DNA from 3 places in the Streptomyces sp. NPDC001351 genome. Region 2 is predicted to be linked to each of the others. Evidence: riboswitches for the same ligand, from Rfam matches in the RefSeq annotation. Region 2 holds a riboswitch; each other region holds the start of a gene.
What was found. A riboswitch is a leader RNA that binds a small molecule or an ion and turns the genes downstream of it on or off. The one in region 2 is predicted to bind thiamine pyrophosphate.
Positions count from the first base shown of each region.

Region 1: linked by a shared signal. The riboswitch ahead of thiO (glycine oxidase ThiO) and the one ahead of ACFY1U_RS02010 (tetratricopeptide repeat protein) in region 2 are both predicted to bind thiamine pyrophosphate.
Region 3: linked by a shared signal. The riboswitch ahead of thiC (phosphomethylpyrimidine synthase ThiC) and the one ahead of ACFY1U_RS02010 (tetratricopeptide repeat protein) in region 2 are both predicted to bind thiamine pyrophosphate.

Region 1 is NZ_JBIAWS010000001.1:767,512-772,644, reverse strand. Features, by position in the region: gene ACFY1U_RS03530 (Rv2175c family DNA-binding protein) at 80-451, opposite strand; gene ACFY1U_RS03525 (NAD(P)/FAD-dependent oxidoreductase) at 545-1,786, opposite strand; gene ACFY1U_RS03520 (hypothetical protein) at 1,819-2,169, opposite strand; TPP riboswitch at 2,223-2,334, shown strand; gene thiO (glycine oxidase ThiO) at 2,332-3,486, shown strand; gene thiS (sulfur carrier protein ThiS) at 3,483-3,683, shown strand; gene ACFY1U_RS03505 (thiazole synthase) at 3,687-4,481, shown strand; gene pknB (Stk1 family PASTA domain-containing Ser/Thr kinase) at 4,600-5,133, shown strand, end outside.
Region 2 is NZ_JBIAWS010000001.1:441,334-446,466, reverse strand. Features, by position in the region: gene ACFY1U_RS02020 (glycosyltransferase family 4 protein) at 1-708, opposite strand, end outside; gene ACFY1U_RS02015 (TetR family transcriptional regulator) at 919-1,569, shown strand; gene ACFY1U_RS02010 (tetratricopeptide repeat protein) at 1,609-2,472, opposite strand; TPP riboswitch at 2,529-2,716, opposite strand; gene ACFY1U_RS02005 (ferredoxin) at 2,784-3,023, opposite strand; gene ACFY1U_RS02000 (aldehyde dehydrogenase) at 3,028-4,485, opposite strand; gene ACFY1U_RS01995 (MBL fold metallo-hydrolase) at 4,689-5,133, shown strand, end outside.
Region 3 is NZ_JBIAWS010000004.1:579,818-584,950, forward strand. Features, by position in the region: gene ACFY1U_RS17635 (IclR family transcriptional regulator) at 1-5, shown strand, start outside; gene ACFY1U_RS17640 (SsgA family sporulation/cell division regulator) at 103-540, shown strand; gene ACFY1U_RS17645 (YibE/F family protein) at 718-2,202, opposite strand; TPP riboswitch at 2,274-2,463, shown strand; gene thiC (phosphomethylpyrimidine synthase ThiC) at 2,456-4,276, shown strand; gene ACFY1U_RS17655 (hypothetical protein) at 4,421-5,133, shown strand, end outside.

The sequences.
Region 1 (5,133 bases), 330 kb from region 2:
GCAGTGAACCACGGCCGCGGCCCTGCCTGCGCGGAGCCCGGCCCGTACGCCGGACGGTGTTCGGTTCAGTCTGTTCGGATCAGACGGCGAGCGCCTGGGCTCGGCGCTTCACCTCCGTACCGCGGTTCTCGCTCAGCGCCTGCGCGGGGGTGCCGGGCAGGCTGTCGTCGGGGGTGAAGAGCCACTCGATCATCTCTTCGTCGGTGAAGCCGTCGTCCCTCAGGAGTGTCAGGGTGCCGGTCAGGCCCTTGACGACCCTCTGCTCGGCCTCGTCGATGAATGCGGCGGGGACGTGCAGCGCGCGGTTCTCACCTCGGCGTACGGCGATGAGCTGGCCCTCCTTGACCAGCTGCCGCACACGCGTCACCTCGACATCGAGCATCTCTGCGATGTCGGGGAGGGTGAGCCAGGCGGGGACGAGAGCATCGATCTTTGCGTCAATCTCGGTCACGGACTCAAGCCTGCCATCCCGCACTGACAGTCGGAAGCCAGAAGCGTCCGACCTGGGGGTTTCGCCGCCTGTCGGGACCGCCGTCCCGCCGTGCTACGCCGTGGCCGTCTTCATGGGCCGTGCCGGGTCCGCGAGCAGCTCCGGGTCCATCGGGGTGCCCGCCTCGATCAGCCGTCTGCCCTGCGCCAGGTCCCTCGGCCTGCCGACCGCCAGCAGGGCGACCAGGCGGCTCTCGCGCAGCCAGCAGACGGACCAGGCGGGGCCCGACGGGTCGCCGCGCCACACGGTCGTGTCGGCGCCGGTGTGGTGACCGGCGTACTGGACGAAGCGGCCGAACTGCTCGGACCAGAAGTACGGGACCGGGTCGTAGACCGCGGGGGGCTCGCCGGTGGCCTCGCCGATGATGTTCGCGGCCACCGTGCGCGGGCCCTGGAGGGCGTTGTCCCAGTGATGGACCAGCAGGCGCTCGCCATACCGTCCCGAGGGGAAGGAGGCGCAGTCGCCGACGGCGTAGACGTCCGGTGCCGAGGTGCGCAGACGGGCGTCGGCGAGGACCTCGCGGTGCGCGCCGAGCTCGATGCCGGCGCCGGTCAGCCAGTCGGTGGCGGGGCGCGCGCCGATGCCGACCACGACGGCGCCCGCGGGCAGCCGGGAGCCGTCGGCGAGGACGACCGCGCCGGGCTCGATGTGCGCCACGCGCGCGTGTGTGCGCAGTTCGGCGCCCGCGTCGGCGTACCAGGCGGCCATCGGTGCGGCCACCTCCGCGGGCAGCGCGCCGGCGAGCGGCCGGTCGGCGGCCTCGACGACGGTCACCGCGCAGCCCGCCTCGCGCGCGGCCGTGGCGAACTCCGCGCCGATCCAGCCCGCGCCGACGACCACGATGTCGTGCTGCCTGGCCAGCACGGGCCGCAGCCGCGCGGCGTCGTCCAGGGTGCGCAGCAGGTGCACGCCGGGCACGCCCTCGGTGCCCGGGAGCGTGATCGGTTCGGCGCCTGTCGCGAGGACCAGGACGTCGTACGGCACGGGCCCGGCCTCGGTGTCCAGCTCGTGCCCGCCGGGGCGCACGCCGAGCACCTCGCATCCCAGTCGCAGTTCGATGCCGAGCGCCTCGAAGTCGACGTCGAAGGCGGAGCCCTCGGACTTGCCGAGCAGAACGGCCTTGGACAGCGGCGGCCGGTCGTAGGGCTGATGGGGTTCGGCGCCGATCACCGTCACGGTGCCGGTGAAGCCCTGTTCGCGCAGGGCGACCGCCGTCTGGACACCGGCCATGCCCGCGCCGACGACGACCACGCGCCGCCCCGGTGACGTGCTCACTTCCCGCGTCTGCTCGCTCACCTGATCACCATAGACAACTGACTATTTGTCAGTCAGGAGTCGTGCTCAGTGACCTGCTCCACAACACTCGTTCCGCTGCCGGACTGCGACTCCCACTCCCAGGTCTCCTCCAGGCGCACCCGCCCGTCCGGCAACTCCACGACGGCCGAGACGCAGTGCCCGGAGGACGTCGTCCCGTCGTTCTTCAGCTGGACGTACCGGAAGTCCAGCCGGTCACCTGACCGAGTACCCACCAGATGCCCGCGTACGACGTCGCCGCCCGCGTACTCGGCCCAGATCTCGCCGTCCTGCTCGTGGTACGTGAACCGGGTCCGGGTACCCACCTGACCTGGGGCCTGGTCGGCGACGGGGGCGAGGACGAGGCCGTCCAGCGAGCGGGGCATGACGGAAGGCTCCCTTACAGAGGCACGGCGGGTCGGGCTAGGGTGGCCAACGTACAAGCACTCGCGGGAGCCCGGACGCACCGGGCTGAGAGGGAGGCTGGCGGCCTCCGACCGTACGAACCTGATCCGGGTCATGCCGGCGAAGGGAGGGGCTGGACGCCCATGTCGTCACGTACGTCAGACGTCCTCGTCATCGGGGGCGGAATCATCGGCCTGGTCACGGCCTGGCGGGCCGCGCAGCGCGGCTTCTCCACGGCCGTCGTGGACCCCGAACCGGGCGGCGGGGCCGCCCAGGTGGCCGCCGGGATGCTGGCCGCGGTCACGGAACTGCACTACGGCGAGCAGACACTGCTCGGCCTCAATCTGGCCTCGGCCCGCCGCTACCCGGACTTCGCGGCCGAGCTCACCGAGCTCACCGGCCAGGACCTCGGCTACCGCCGGTGCGGCACGCTCGCCGTCGCCCTGGACGCCGACGACCGCGCCCATCTGCGCGAACTGCACGCGCTGCAGCGGGAGTCGGGCCTGGAGTCGGAGTGGCTGTCGGGGCGCGAGTGCCGGCGCCTGGAGCCGATGCTCGCACCGGGCGTGCGCGGCGGCCTGAGGGTGGACGGTGACCACCAGATCGACCCGCGGCGGCTGGCACGCGCGCTGGTGGCCGCGTGCGAGCGGGCCGGAGTGGTGTTCCACCGGGCGTGGGCCGAGCGTTTCCATGTCGTACGGGACCGGGCCTGCGGCGTCACCACGACGGACGGCGCGGAGCTGGGCGCGGGCCAGGTGGTCCTGGCCGCCGGCAGCCTCAGCGGACGGCTGCCGGGCGTCCCGGACGAGGTGTTGCCGCCCGTGCGCCCCGTGAAGGGGCAGGTGCTGCGGCTGACCGTGCCGAAGCGGTACGCGCCGTTCCTGAGCCGCACGGTGCGCGCCGTCGTCCGCGGCAGCCATGTCTACCTGGTGCCGCGCGAGAGCGGCGAGCTGGTGATCGGTGCGACCAGTGAGGAGCTGGGCTGGGACACGACGGTCACCGCGGGCGGGGTGTACGAGCTGCTGCGCGACGCCCACGAACTGGTCCCCGGGATCACCGAGCTGCCGCTGACGGAGACGCGGGCCGGCCTGCGCCCCGGCTCCCCGGACAACGCGCCCTTGCTCGGGCCGACCGAACTGCCCGGTCTGCTGCTGGCCACCGGCCACTACCGCAACGGCGTGCTGCTCACGCCGGTCACCGGCGACGCCATGGCGCATGTCCTGGCCACCGGTGAACTCCCGGACGAGGCACGCCCGTTCACCCCCAAGCGTTTCGCGCTCCTGGAGCAGCCCGCATGAACATCTCCGTCAACGGAGAGCTCCGGGAGTTCGCTTCCGGCACGGCTCTCGACACCGTCGTCCGCGCGCTGACCCCGGCTCCCTCCGGAGTGGCCGCCGCCCTGAACGAAACCGTCGTGCCGCGCGCACAGTGGCCGTCGACGTCCCTCCGTGAGGGCGACCGCGTCGAGGTCCTCACCGCCGTCCAAGGAGGCTGACCCATGGCCGACGACCCCTTTGTCATCGGCGGTACGTCCTTCACGTCCCGCCTGATCATGGGCACCGGCGGTGCCCCCAGCCTCGACGTCCTCGAGCGGGCGCTGATGGCGTCCGGCACGGAGCTGACGACGGTCGCGATGCGGCGCGTGGACCCCTCGGTGCACGGCTCGGTGGTGTCCGTCCTGGAGAAGCTCGGCATCCGGGTGCTGCCGAACACGGCGGGCTGCTTCACCGCCGGGGAGGCCGTGCTGACCGCCCGCCTCGCGCGCGAGGCACTCGGCACCGAATTGATCAAACTTGAGGTGATCGCCGACGAGCGCACCCTGCTGCCGGACCCGATCGAGCTGCTGGACGCCGCCGAGACCCTGGTCGACGACGGTTTCACCGTGCTGCCGTACACCAACGACGACCCGGTTCTCGCCCGCAAGCTGGAGGACGTCGGCTGCGCGGCGATCATGCCGCTCGGCTCACCCATCGGCTCCGGGCTCGGCATCCGCAACCCGCACAACTTCCAGCTGATCACCGAGCACGCGCGCGTGCCGGTGATTTTGGACGCGGGCGCCGGTACGGCCTCGGACGCGGCGCTCGCGATGGAGCTGGGGTGTGCGGGTGTGATGCTCGCCTCAGCGGTGACGCGGGCACAGGAGCCGCAGCTGATGGCCGAGGCCATGAAGCACGCCGTGGAGGCGGGCAGGCTCGCGTACCGGGCGGGCCGCATCCCGCGCCGCCATTTCGCGGAGGCGTCCTCGCCGCATGAGGGGCGCGCGCACCTGGATCCCGAACGCCCCGCGTTCTGAACGCGCGTTCGACAAGTTCCGGAAGTGGGTGCGACGTCCGTCACAGGTCGGCTGCAGTCCCGCTCCGATCTCACCCGAACCGGCAGCCCTGTCAGTCACGGCTCGTACACTCACCTGCGTGGATACGACCCTTCAGGACCCTCTGGTCGGGCAGGTGCTCGACGGGCGCTATCGCGTGGACGCGCGGATCGCGGTCGGCGGGATGGCCACGGTCTACCGGGCCCTGGACACCCGCCTGGACCGCGTGCTCGCGCTCAAGGTGATGCATCCGACGCTCGCGGCCGACGGCACCTTCGTCGACCGGTTCATCCGCGAGGCCAAGTCGGTCGCGAGGCTCGCACACCCGAACGTGGTGCAGGTCTTCGACCAGGGCACCGACGGGTCGTACGTCTACCTGGCCATGGAGTACGTCGCCGGGTGCACCCTGCGAGACGTGCTGCGCGAGCGCGGGGCGCTGCAGCCGCGCGCCGCCCTGGACATCCTGGAGCCGGTGCTCGCCGCGCTCGGCGCCGCGCACCGCGCCGGGTTCGTCCACCGCGACATGAAGCCGGAGAACGTGCTGATAGGGGACGACGGCCGGGTCAAGGTCGCCGACTTCGGCCTGGTGCGCTCCGTGGACACGGTCACCAACACCACCGGCACCGTCCTGGGC
Region 2 (5,133 bases):
GATGTGGACCACGTGGATACGGTCGTCCCGCACGCCGAGGTGGTCGATGATCTCGGCGCGCGAGGTGCCGGAGACGGTGAGGACCGAGGGCAGGCGGCGGGCGACGCGCTTCTGCATGCGGGTGAAGGCGTACCAGCGCCGCTTGCCCCAGCGCTGCTGCCAGTTCTCGGCGGCGTCCAGCTCCAGCTGCCGGTCGACGGTGATGGGGTGGTGGATGGTGGTCACCAGGGGGGCGCCCACATCGCCCAACAAGCCGTATCCGAGCGTCTGGTTGTCGTGCACGACGTCGAACTCGCCGCGGCGGGCGCGGAGATGGCGGCGGGCGCGCAGGGAGAACGTCAGCGGCTCCGGGAAGCCACCGGTCCACATGGTCGCGACCTCCAGCGCGTCGATCCAGTCGCGGTACTCGTCGCGCCCCGGGGTGCGGAAGGGGTCCGGCGAGCGGTAGAGGTCGAGGCTCGGCAGTTCGGTCAGGCTCAGGCGGCCGGCGTGGTCCGCGCCCTCGTCGAGCACGGGGTAGGGCTGGGAGCCGATGACCTCGACGCGGTGGCCGAGGCGGGCCAGCTCGCGGGAGAGGTGGCGGACGTAGACGCCCTGTCCGCCGCAGAACGGGTTCCCTTTATAGGTGAGGAGCGCGATGTGGAGCGGTCGCTCGCCGTCGGCGGCGAGGTCCTCCTGGGGACCCGCCTGACTGGCCTCAGCGGTCACTCTGGGCCCCCTTCTGCCTGCACTGTCCCGCGAGATTACGCCGGGACGCTAATCTAGAACAAGTTTCAGACTTGATCGTCCAGGAGGCTCTGAATCTACCGGCAGGTAGGGGCGCGGTGAGCAGTGGATCAGGTGATTCGCGCCACGGCACGGGCCCTGCCAAACTCGGTGCGATCACCAGCCCTCACCGACTGTCACGGAACGGGATCCATGCCTGCGCAAGCGAAGGTGGCCAAGGTGGAAGCACGTACCTCGCAGCCGGCCTCCCCGCCCCTCACGGAGCGGCAGGAGGCGCGCCGTCGGCGCATCCTGCACGCGAGCGCGCAGCTGGCCAGCCGGGGTGGTTTCGACGCGGTGCAGATGCGTGAGGTCGCCGAGTCCTCGCAGGTGGCCCTGGGCACCCTCTACCGCTACTTCCCGTCCAAGATCCATCTGCTGGTCGCCACCATGCAGGACCAGCTGGAGCACATGCACGGCACGCTGCGGAAGAAGCCGCCGCAGGGGGAGACGGCGGCCGAGCGGGTCGCCGAGACCCTGATGCGGGCCTTCCGCGCGCTGCAGCGCGAGCCGCATCTGGCGGACGCGATGGTGCGTGCGCTGACCTTCGCCGACCGGAGTGTCTCGCCCGAGGTGGACCAGGTCTCCCGCCAGACCACCGTGATCATCCTGGACGCGATGGGCCAGGAGAACCCGACCCCCGAGCAGCTGTCCGCGGTCCGTGTCATCGAGCACACCTGGCACTCGGCCCTGATCACCTGGCTCTCCGGCCGCGCCTCCATCGCCCAGGTCAAGATCGACATCGAGACGGTGTGCCGGCTGATCGACCTGACGGATCCGGCGGCGACCGCGAACCCGTCCTGAGGAGGACAGGGGAAGCCGGCCGCGCCCCGGAGCCCCGTCTCAGCCGATCGCGGCCAGCCCGCTCCAGCTTCGCCCGATCGCCGCGCCGTCCACCCACACGGCCAGGAGCCGACGTGCCTCCGCCTCCGGAGCCGCGAGGGACACCGTCTGCGCACCTGCCGGCAGGCTCCGGTCCTGCTGATGGGTGCCCTCGCTGCAGCAGGCGCAGAGCACGCGGACGCTGCTGGCCGGTTCGGCGCCGTAGCCGTGGTCGCCGAACAGGTCGAGCAGGGCCCGCAGGTCGTCCGCCTCGCCGGCCGCCACGGTCACCTCCAGGGTGGGCAGCTCGGAGGCCTCGAAGAGGAGCAGCTCGTCGAAGACGGGGAAGGTCACTCCGTCGAGGATCCGCTCCCCCTTCGGCTCGCCGTCGTGGACGACGATCTCGCCGTACCGCCGCCCTCCGGTCACGGGTACGTTGACCACCCGTCCGCGCGTCGGGCACAGCCGCTCGATCCACACGACCTCGCGTTTGCCGCCGGTGTCGAGCCGCACACACGCGTTGCCGAAGCCGTCCACGATCTCGCCGTCGCCGTCCGGGAGGTCGATGCCGAAGCCGGCCCAGGCGTCGCGGGCCGTCGCCCAGTCCCGTTGGATGGTCGCCGCGATGCCCAGGTTCCAGTACGCCGGGTCACCCTCACCGCGCGGGGAGCGCGCGGCGGCCTCGCGTCCGAGTTCATACGCCTTCGCCCAGTTCCGCAGGAACTTGTGGGCGAGCGCGGTGTTGTACCACCAGTTGGCGCTCGGTTTCTCGTCCGGGAAATGGGCGAGCACCTGCTCGTAGAGGCCGGCGGCGCGCAGCCACTCCTCGGCCCCCCACGCCTCACGAGCCTGCTTGATCAGCTTTCTGGCCTCGGACTTGCGCACGCTTCCCCGCCCTGATCGCACCTACGGCAACCGCTGGAGCGTAGCGCGCACACAAAGGACCTACGAGACGGGTTCCCTTCGCCGGCATTACCCGGGTCAGGTAGTGGAGGTCGCCTTCCGGTCGCGGACCTTGCGGTCCACGGCCCTCCGGCCTCTCAGCCCGGACCGTCGACGTCGGTCCCAGCGGACTGACTGCTTCACGCCAGAATCGGCTACTCCGGTTCGGACTCCCTCACTCGTCCCGTAGGCCAATTCCCAGAATAGAACATCCGACCGGGAATGAACCACCTGAAAGGGTACTTTTTCGGGCACTACTCCTCCGGCGGAAACACCGGCTCCCCGCTCTCCAGCAGCGTGATCACGATCGCCTCCACCGGGCAGTTCTCCGCCGCCTCCAGGATGCGTTCGTTGGCGTCGGCCTCCGGCTCGACGGGGTGCGACTGCATGGCCGAGTCGAGACGGAAGGCACCGGTCGCGCGGTGGACGCACTGGGCCGAGCCGATGCAGATGGAGCGGTCGACCTCGACGTGCCAGCGGTCTCCCGCCCCCATCCTCTCAGCCCTCCCAGCCGGCCGGGAGATGGATCATCTTGTGTTCGAGGTACTCGCCGTAGCCCTCGGGGCCGAACTCCCGCCCCAGGCCCGAGTTCTTGTAGCCGCCGAAGGGGCCGAGCATGTCGAGGCTGAAGGTGTTCACCGAGTACGTGCCGGTACGGACCCGGCGTGCGACCTCGATGCCGTGCGCCACGTCCGCCGTCCACACGCTGCCGCTCAGCCCGTAGTCGGAGTCGTTCGCGATCTTCAGGGCTTCGGACTCGTCGCCGTAGGGAAGCAGGCAGATCACCGGGCCGAAGATCTCCTCCCGGGCTATCCGCATCGAGTTGTCGACGTCGCCGAAGAGGGTCGGCTCGACGTACCAGCCGCGGTCCAGGCCCGGCGGGCGGCCGCCGCCGGTGAGTATCTTGGCGCCCTCCTCCTGGCCGATGCGGATGTAGTCGAGGTTGCGCTGCTGCTGGCGCCTGGCGACGAGGGGGCCGACCTGGGTCGCCGCATCCAGCGGGTCGCCGACGACCAGGGCGCTCGCCGCCGCCGCGAAGGCCTCGGCGAACTCTTCGTAGCGCGAGCGCGGCAGGAGGATGCGGGTCTGGGCCACGCACGCCTGGCCGTTGTTCATCCAGGCCGCCGGGACGACGCCCGCGACGGTGGCCGCCACGTCCGCGTCCGGCAGGACGACCGCCGCCGACTTGCCGCCCAGCTCCAGTGTCACGCGGGTGAGGTTGCGGGAGGCCACCTCCATCACGCGCCTGCCCGCCGCCACCGATCCGGTGAAGGCGACCTTGTCGATCCCGGGGTGCCCGACCAGGTACTCGCTGACCTCGCGGTCCGCGGGCAGGATCGACAGCACACCCTCGGGCAGCCCGGCCTCGCGTGTGATGTCGGCCAGGATGTACGCGTCCAGCGGCGACTCGGGCGACGGCTTGAGCACCACCGTGCAGCCGGTGAGCAGCGCGGGCGCGAGCTTGGCGGCGGCCACGAACTGCGGGACGTTCCAGGGGACCACGGCCGCGACGACCCCGACCGGTTCGCGCCGCACCAGGATCTTGCCGAGGACGCCGTCGCGCTGCTCCTCGTATGTGAAGTCGCGGGCGACGGTGATCGCCGCGTCCCACACCATCATCGCGCCGAGCGCCTGCGCGAGGACGCTCCAGGAGTACGGGGAGCCGTTCTCGGAGGAGATCACGCGGGCGATCTCCTCGTGCCGTACGGCGATCGCGTCCTTGATGCGGGTGACGACCTCGATCCGTTCGCCGAGGGTCATCCGCGGCCAGGGCCCCTCGTCGAAGGCACGGCGGGCGACCGCGACGGCCCGGTCGACGTCCCCCCGCGAGGCGTGCGGCACCCGCCCGATGACCTCCTCGGTGTGCGGTGAGATCACCTCGATGACGTCCTTGCCGAGGGGGTCGGTCAACTCCCCGCCGATGAACAGCTGTCCGTGTTCCACGAGCTCGGTCATGGCCGACTGCCTCCCCGGAGCGCCTGTCTCTGACGGTTCATCAGATACGGCACTGATACCAGTTCCCCTCGGAGGAGTCCACGGGCCGTACACGACTTGACCGCGTGGACAGGACCGCGTGGACAGGTGACTTGGGCTCCCATCGAAACGCGTTCTAGTTATAGTGGGCCGAGCGTGGCCGGTTCGCGGCGATTGGGGAGCCCATGACGCAGGTGTACGACCACGGCGGAGGCGTCCGGTCGATCAAGGTCCCCATCCCGGACAATCCCCTCGGCCATACGCTGGTCTACGCCGTCGACACCGACCGCGGGCCCGTACTGGTCGACACGGGCTGGGACGACCCCGCCTCCTGGGACACGCTCGTCGAGGGGCTGACGGCCTGCGGTACGGCGGTGGGCGAGGTGCACGGCGTCGTCATCACCCACCACCATCCCGACCACCACGGCCTCTCCGGCAGGGTGCGCGAGGCGTCCGGCGCCTGGATCGCCATGCACGCCGCGGACACGGCGATCGTGCGGCGCACCCGTGACACCAGGCCGGGCCGCTGGTTCGCGTACATGACCGCCAAGCTGGTCGCCGCGGGCGCCCCCGAGGAGCACGTGGCGCCGTTGCGCGACGCGGCGCCCCGCACCACTCTGCCGGGCTTCT
Region 3 (5,133 bases), on a different contig from region 2:
TCTGAAAACTCACTCCTTGTGATCTGTCGTGTACGTTCAGCAAGATTCCACCAGTGTCAGGGGATCACTCCCAGCCGGTCGGCTTCAATGACGGGGTAGGCGATGCGCGAGTCCGTACAGGCAGAGGTCATGATGAGCTTTCTCGTGTCCGAGGAACTCTCCTTCCGCATCCCGGTGGAGCTGCGCTACGAGAGCTGTGATCCCTATGCCGTGAGGCTGACCTTCCATCTTCCCGGCGACGCGCCGGTGACCTGGGCATTCGGTCGTGAACTGCTCATCGACGGGGTGTGCCGGCCGTGCGGGGAAGGCGATGTGCGCGTCTCACCCGCCGAACAGGATTCCCTGGCCGAGGTCCTGATCCGGCTTCAGGTCGGCCGCGACCAGGCGCTGTTCCGTGCGTCCACGACGTCGCTCATCACGTTCCTCGACCGCACCGACAAGCTGGTGCCACTCGGTCAGGAGGGTTCCCTCGCCGACTTCGACGCCCACCTCGACGAGGCCCTGGACCGCATCCTGGCGGAGGAGCAGAGCGCTGGCTGAGACGGGACGGCGGGGATCGGCCGGAACGCTTCTTCGTGCGATGCGGAGGGCGCAGTAACGCTTCTCCATGCCTCCATGCCTCCATGCCTCCATGCCTCCATGCCCCCCCCATGCGCACGGCAGCCGGAGTCTGTACCGCCCCAACGTCTGTTCAAGCGGGTCCGAGCGGTCCTCGGCTCACCGCTTGCGCCGTCGGCCCCGCCCCGTGCGTGCCGCAGCAGGTGCTGCGCCGACCGTGCCCGCCGCCTGCTCCGGGCCGGGACGGTCGGCCGCGACCACCAGTGCCGCGAGCAGCGTCGTGACCGGCACCGAGGCGACCAGGCCGATCGAGCCCACCAGTGTCCGTACGATCTCCTCCGCCACCAGTTCGCTGTTGGCGACCGTCCCCACACTGCTCTGCGCGATGGAGAAGAGCAGCAGCAAGGGCAGCGCGGCGCCCGCGTAGGCGAGGACGAGGGTGTTGACGACGGATGCGATGTGGTCGCGGCCGATGCGGATGCCCGCCCGGTACAGCCCCCGCCAGCCCATGGTCGGGTTTGCGTCGTGCAACTCCCAGACAGCCGACGTCTGGGTGACCGTCACGTCGTCGAGGACACCGAGCGAACCGATGATGACGCCGGCCAGCAGCAGGCCGCTCATGTCGATCGACGGGTACAGGCCGTGGATCAGACCGGTGTTGTCGTCCGTGTTGCCGGTCAACGCGGCCCAGCCGATGAATTCGGAGCCGAGCAGGCCGATCAGGATGAGCGAGAGCAGCGTGCCCAGCACCGCCACGGAGGTACGGGCCGACAGGCCGTGGCACATGTAGAGCGCGATCAGCATGATGGCGCTCGATCCGATCACCGCCACGAGCAGCGGGTTCGAACCTTGCAGGATCGCGGGCAGGATGAAGAAGGTCAGCACCATGAAGCTGACGGCCAGCGCGATCAGGGCCATCAGCCCGCGCAACCGGCCCACCACTACGACCGCGAGTGCGAAGATGCCGGCCAGCAGCGCCATGGGGAAGCGGCGGTTCACATCGGCGACCGAGTACTGCAGATCCTTCGGCGCGGAGGGCTCGTAGGCGGCCACGACCTTCTCGCCCTCGTGCAGTTGCCGCGACTGGTCCGGCTGCACGATCTCGGTGAACGTACGGCCCTTGTCCTTGCCGGTGTCGACGCGGATCGTCGCCTTCTTACAGGTGCCTTTCGCCTGCTGCTGGGCGGAGGAGCCCTCTGCGGTGGAGGTGTCCCCGGTCGGGGTCTCGCCCGAGGCGTTCACCGACTTGCAGCTCACCTCGACGACCTTGGCGACCGTCGCCTGCTGGGTCTGCCGGTCGAAACCCACACCGGTGCGCTGGTGCGGCGGGGCACCACCGGGCCACAGGACCACGAGCCCGACCGCGACGGCCGCGGCGAACGGGATCAGGATGGCGGCGATGACCTTGCGCAGGTGCTGGGAGACGGGTGCCGCCGGACCGTGGCTGTGCGAGTGACCGTGCCCGCCACCGGAACCATGGCTGTGCCCCGGCCCGTGCCCGCCACTGGACTCGTGACCGTCCCTGGCGCCCGGTCCTGGCCCGTGGTGGTGACCGGCCCCGAAACCATGGCTGCTGCCGTCTCCGGAGCCGTGTCCGCGAGGCTGCTCCGGAGGGGGGTAGGGGGGCTGATGCGTCGTGGTCACCGCCCGATCATCGCAAGAGCGGCAGGGGCCCTCTGTTCAGCGCGCCCGAATTGACGCTAGCGTGGAGGCACCTTTGCACACGCGGGAGCTCGGAGCACCGGGCTGAGAGGGCGCTGACCTCCGTCCCAGCGATGTTTCACGTGGAACATCACCGAAGTCGAGTGATGTTCCCCACGAGACGTCGACAGACGGAAACCGCTGCGTCGACCGCCGAACCTGTTACCGGGTAATGCCGGCGTAGGGAGTAGGTCTCATGACCAACAAGGACGCACGCACGCCTGCCTCCAGCCAGGACGGACAGCCCATTCAGGGCGAACAGTCCCAGGAGGCCGGGAAGTCCATCGGCTGGCACAAGGCGTATGTCGAGGGCTCACGCCCCGATCTGCGGGTGCCGGTCCGTCAGGTGCATCTCACCAACGGGCAGTCGGTCACGCTGTACGACACGTCGGGCCCGTACACCGATCCGCTCATCGACACCGATGTGCGCAGGGGGCTTGCCCCGCTGCGCGAGAACTGGATCATCGCGCGCGGTGACACCGAGGAGTACGCGGGCCGTCCCGCCCGTCCTGAGGACGACGGGATCAAGCACACCTCTCCGCGAGGCGGTCTGCGCAACCTCGACGCGGTCTTCCCGGGCCGGCCGCGCCAGCCGCGCCGCAGTCGCGACGGCAAGGCGGTCACGCAGCTCGCGTATGCCCGCCGTGGGGAGATCACGCCGGAGATGGAGTACGTGGCCATCCGGGAGAACGTCTCGCCCGAGGTCGTCCGCCAGGAGATCGAGGCGGGCCGCGCGGTACTGCCGGCCAACGTCAATCACCCGGAGATCGAGCCGATGATCATCGGCAAGCGGTTCCTGGTGAAGGTCAACGCCAACATCGGCAACTCCGCGGTGACCTCTTCCATCGAGGAGGAGGTCGAGAAGATGACCTGGGCGACCCGTTGGGGCGCCGACACGGTCATGGACCTGTCCACCGGCCGCAACATCCACACCACGCGTGAATGGGTGCTGCGCAACTCCCCCGTCCCCATCGGCACGGTGCCGCTCTATCAGGCCCTGGAGAAGGTGGACGGCCGAGCCGAGGAGCTCAGCTGGGAGATCTACAAGGACACCGTCATCGAGCAGGCCGAGCAGGGCGTGGACTACATGACGGTCCACGCGGGCGTCCGTCTGCCGTACGTCCCGCTCACCGCGAACCGCAAGACCGGCATCGTCTCGCGCGGCGGCTCGATCATGGCCGCGTGGTGCCTCGCGCACCACAAGGAGTCGTTCCTGTACGAGAACTTCGAGGAACTCTGCGAGATCCTCGCCGCCTACGACGTCACGTACTCGCTGGGCGACGGCCTCAGGCCGGGATCGATCGCGGACGCCAACGACGAGGCGCAGTTCGCGGAGTTGCGCACGCTCGGGGAACTCAACCGGATCGCCAAGCGTTTCAACGTACAGACCATGATCGAGGGCCCGGGACACGTCCCGATGCACAAGATCAAGGAGAACATCGACCTTCAGCAGGAGATCTGTGATGAAGCTCCGTTCTATACGCTCGGCCCGCTGACCACCGACGTCGCGCCTGCGTACGACCACATCACCTCCGGCATAGGTGCCGCGATGATCGCCTGGTGGGGCACGGCCATGCTCTGCTATGTCACGCCCAAGGAACACCTGGGCCTGCCCAACCGTGACGACGTCAAGACCGGTGTCATCACCTACAAGATCGCAGCCCATGCAGCCGACCTCGCCAAGGGGCACCCCGGTGCGCAGGAGTGGGACGACGCGCTGTCCGACGCCCGCTTCGAGTTCCGGTGGGAGGACCAGTTCAACCTCGCTCTGGACCCGGACACGGCACGGGAGTTCCACGACGAGACCCTCCCTGCGGAGCCGGCCAAGACCGCCCACTTCTGCTCGATGTGCGGGCCGAAGTTCTGCTCGATGAAGATTAGCCAAAGCATCACAGAGCAGTTCGGTGGTACAGCCGCTGCCGGGGCGTCTGCTGAGGAGGTCGCTGAGGGGATGCTGCAGAAGTCGAAGGAGTTCGCGGCGAGCGGTAACCGGGTCTACCTGCCCCTGGCCGACTGACCCCGACGTTTTGGGCTGATTCCTTGTCCACGGCCCCGGTCAAGACGGCCGGGGCCACACGAGGCTTTGGGAAATCTTGCTCCAAGCCGTAACGGAAGAGACAAGATCGCGCATGGCGTGATCTATGTCCCTACCCTGCCTGACATGGGCGGGATCGATGTAGCCAATGGAGTCGTCGGCGCGGTGCTGGGGATGCTGTTCGCGGTGTTGTTCCAACAACCGTTACAGGACAGCTGGTACAGACTGCGGACTCGCTCCACGAGAGCGGTACGCAGCCTGAGGCAGCGGGAGGAGTCCAGTCCCGCGTGGAGAGCCTTCTCCGTAGGCCCCCTCCACACATCTGCCCTGATTGTGGAAGGGGATGGTGAGTCGTCCATACCTGCCGAAGCCATCTACATCCAGGTCCTCGACGAGGAGATCGAGCTGCCCTCGGACATGGTCGGCTGGCGCGCTGAAATTGAGGCTGAGAGCGCGCGTTTGCGTGCGGAGGGTCAGACACCGTTGTGGAATGGTCCTCGCTACGCAGTCGAGTCGTTCGACGTCTCACGCACCGCCCTCGACGAGCAGCCCGAAGTTCATCTGAGGCTGCGCCCGACGGACTATTACACCTTTCTCGCGGCCCAGCAGCTCGACCGCCGACTAGCCGACGGGTCAACTCCCCGGTCCCGCTACCTCGACCCGGACAATCCGCTGAGATCACCTGCGTTTCTGCAATGCAGTTTCGCCATCAACGTTGCGGTCGTGACCGCCGACGACATGTTGGTCGTCAGTCAGCGCAGTGACAGGGTCCGTATGGCGCCGGGTGTCTGGAACTCATCCGTGAACGAGGGCATGTCACGGCACATCGACTCATCCGG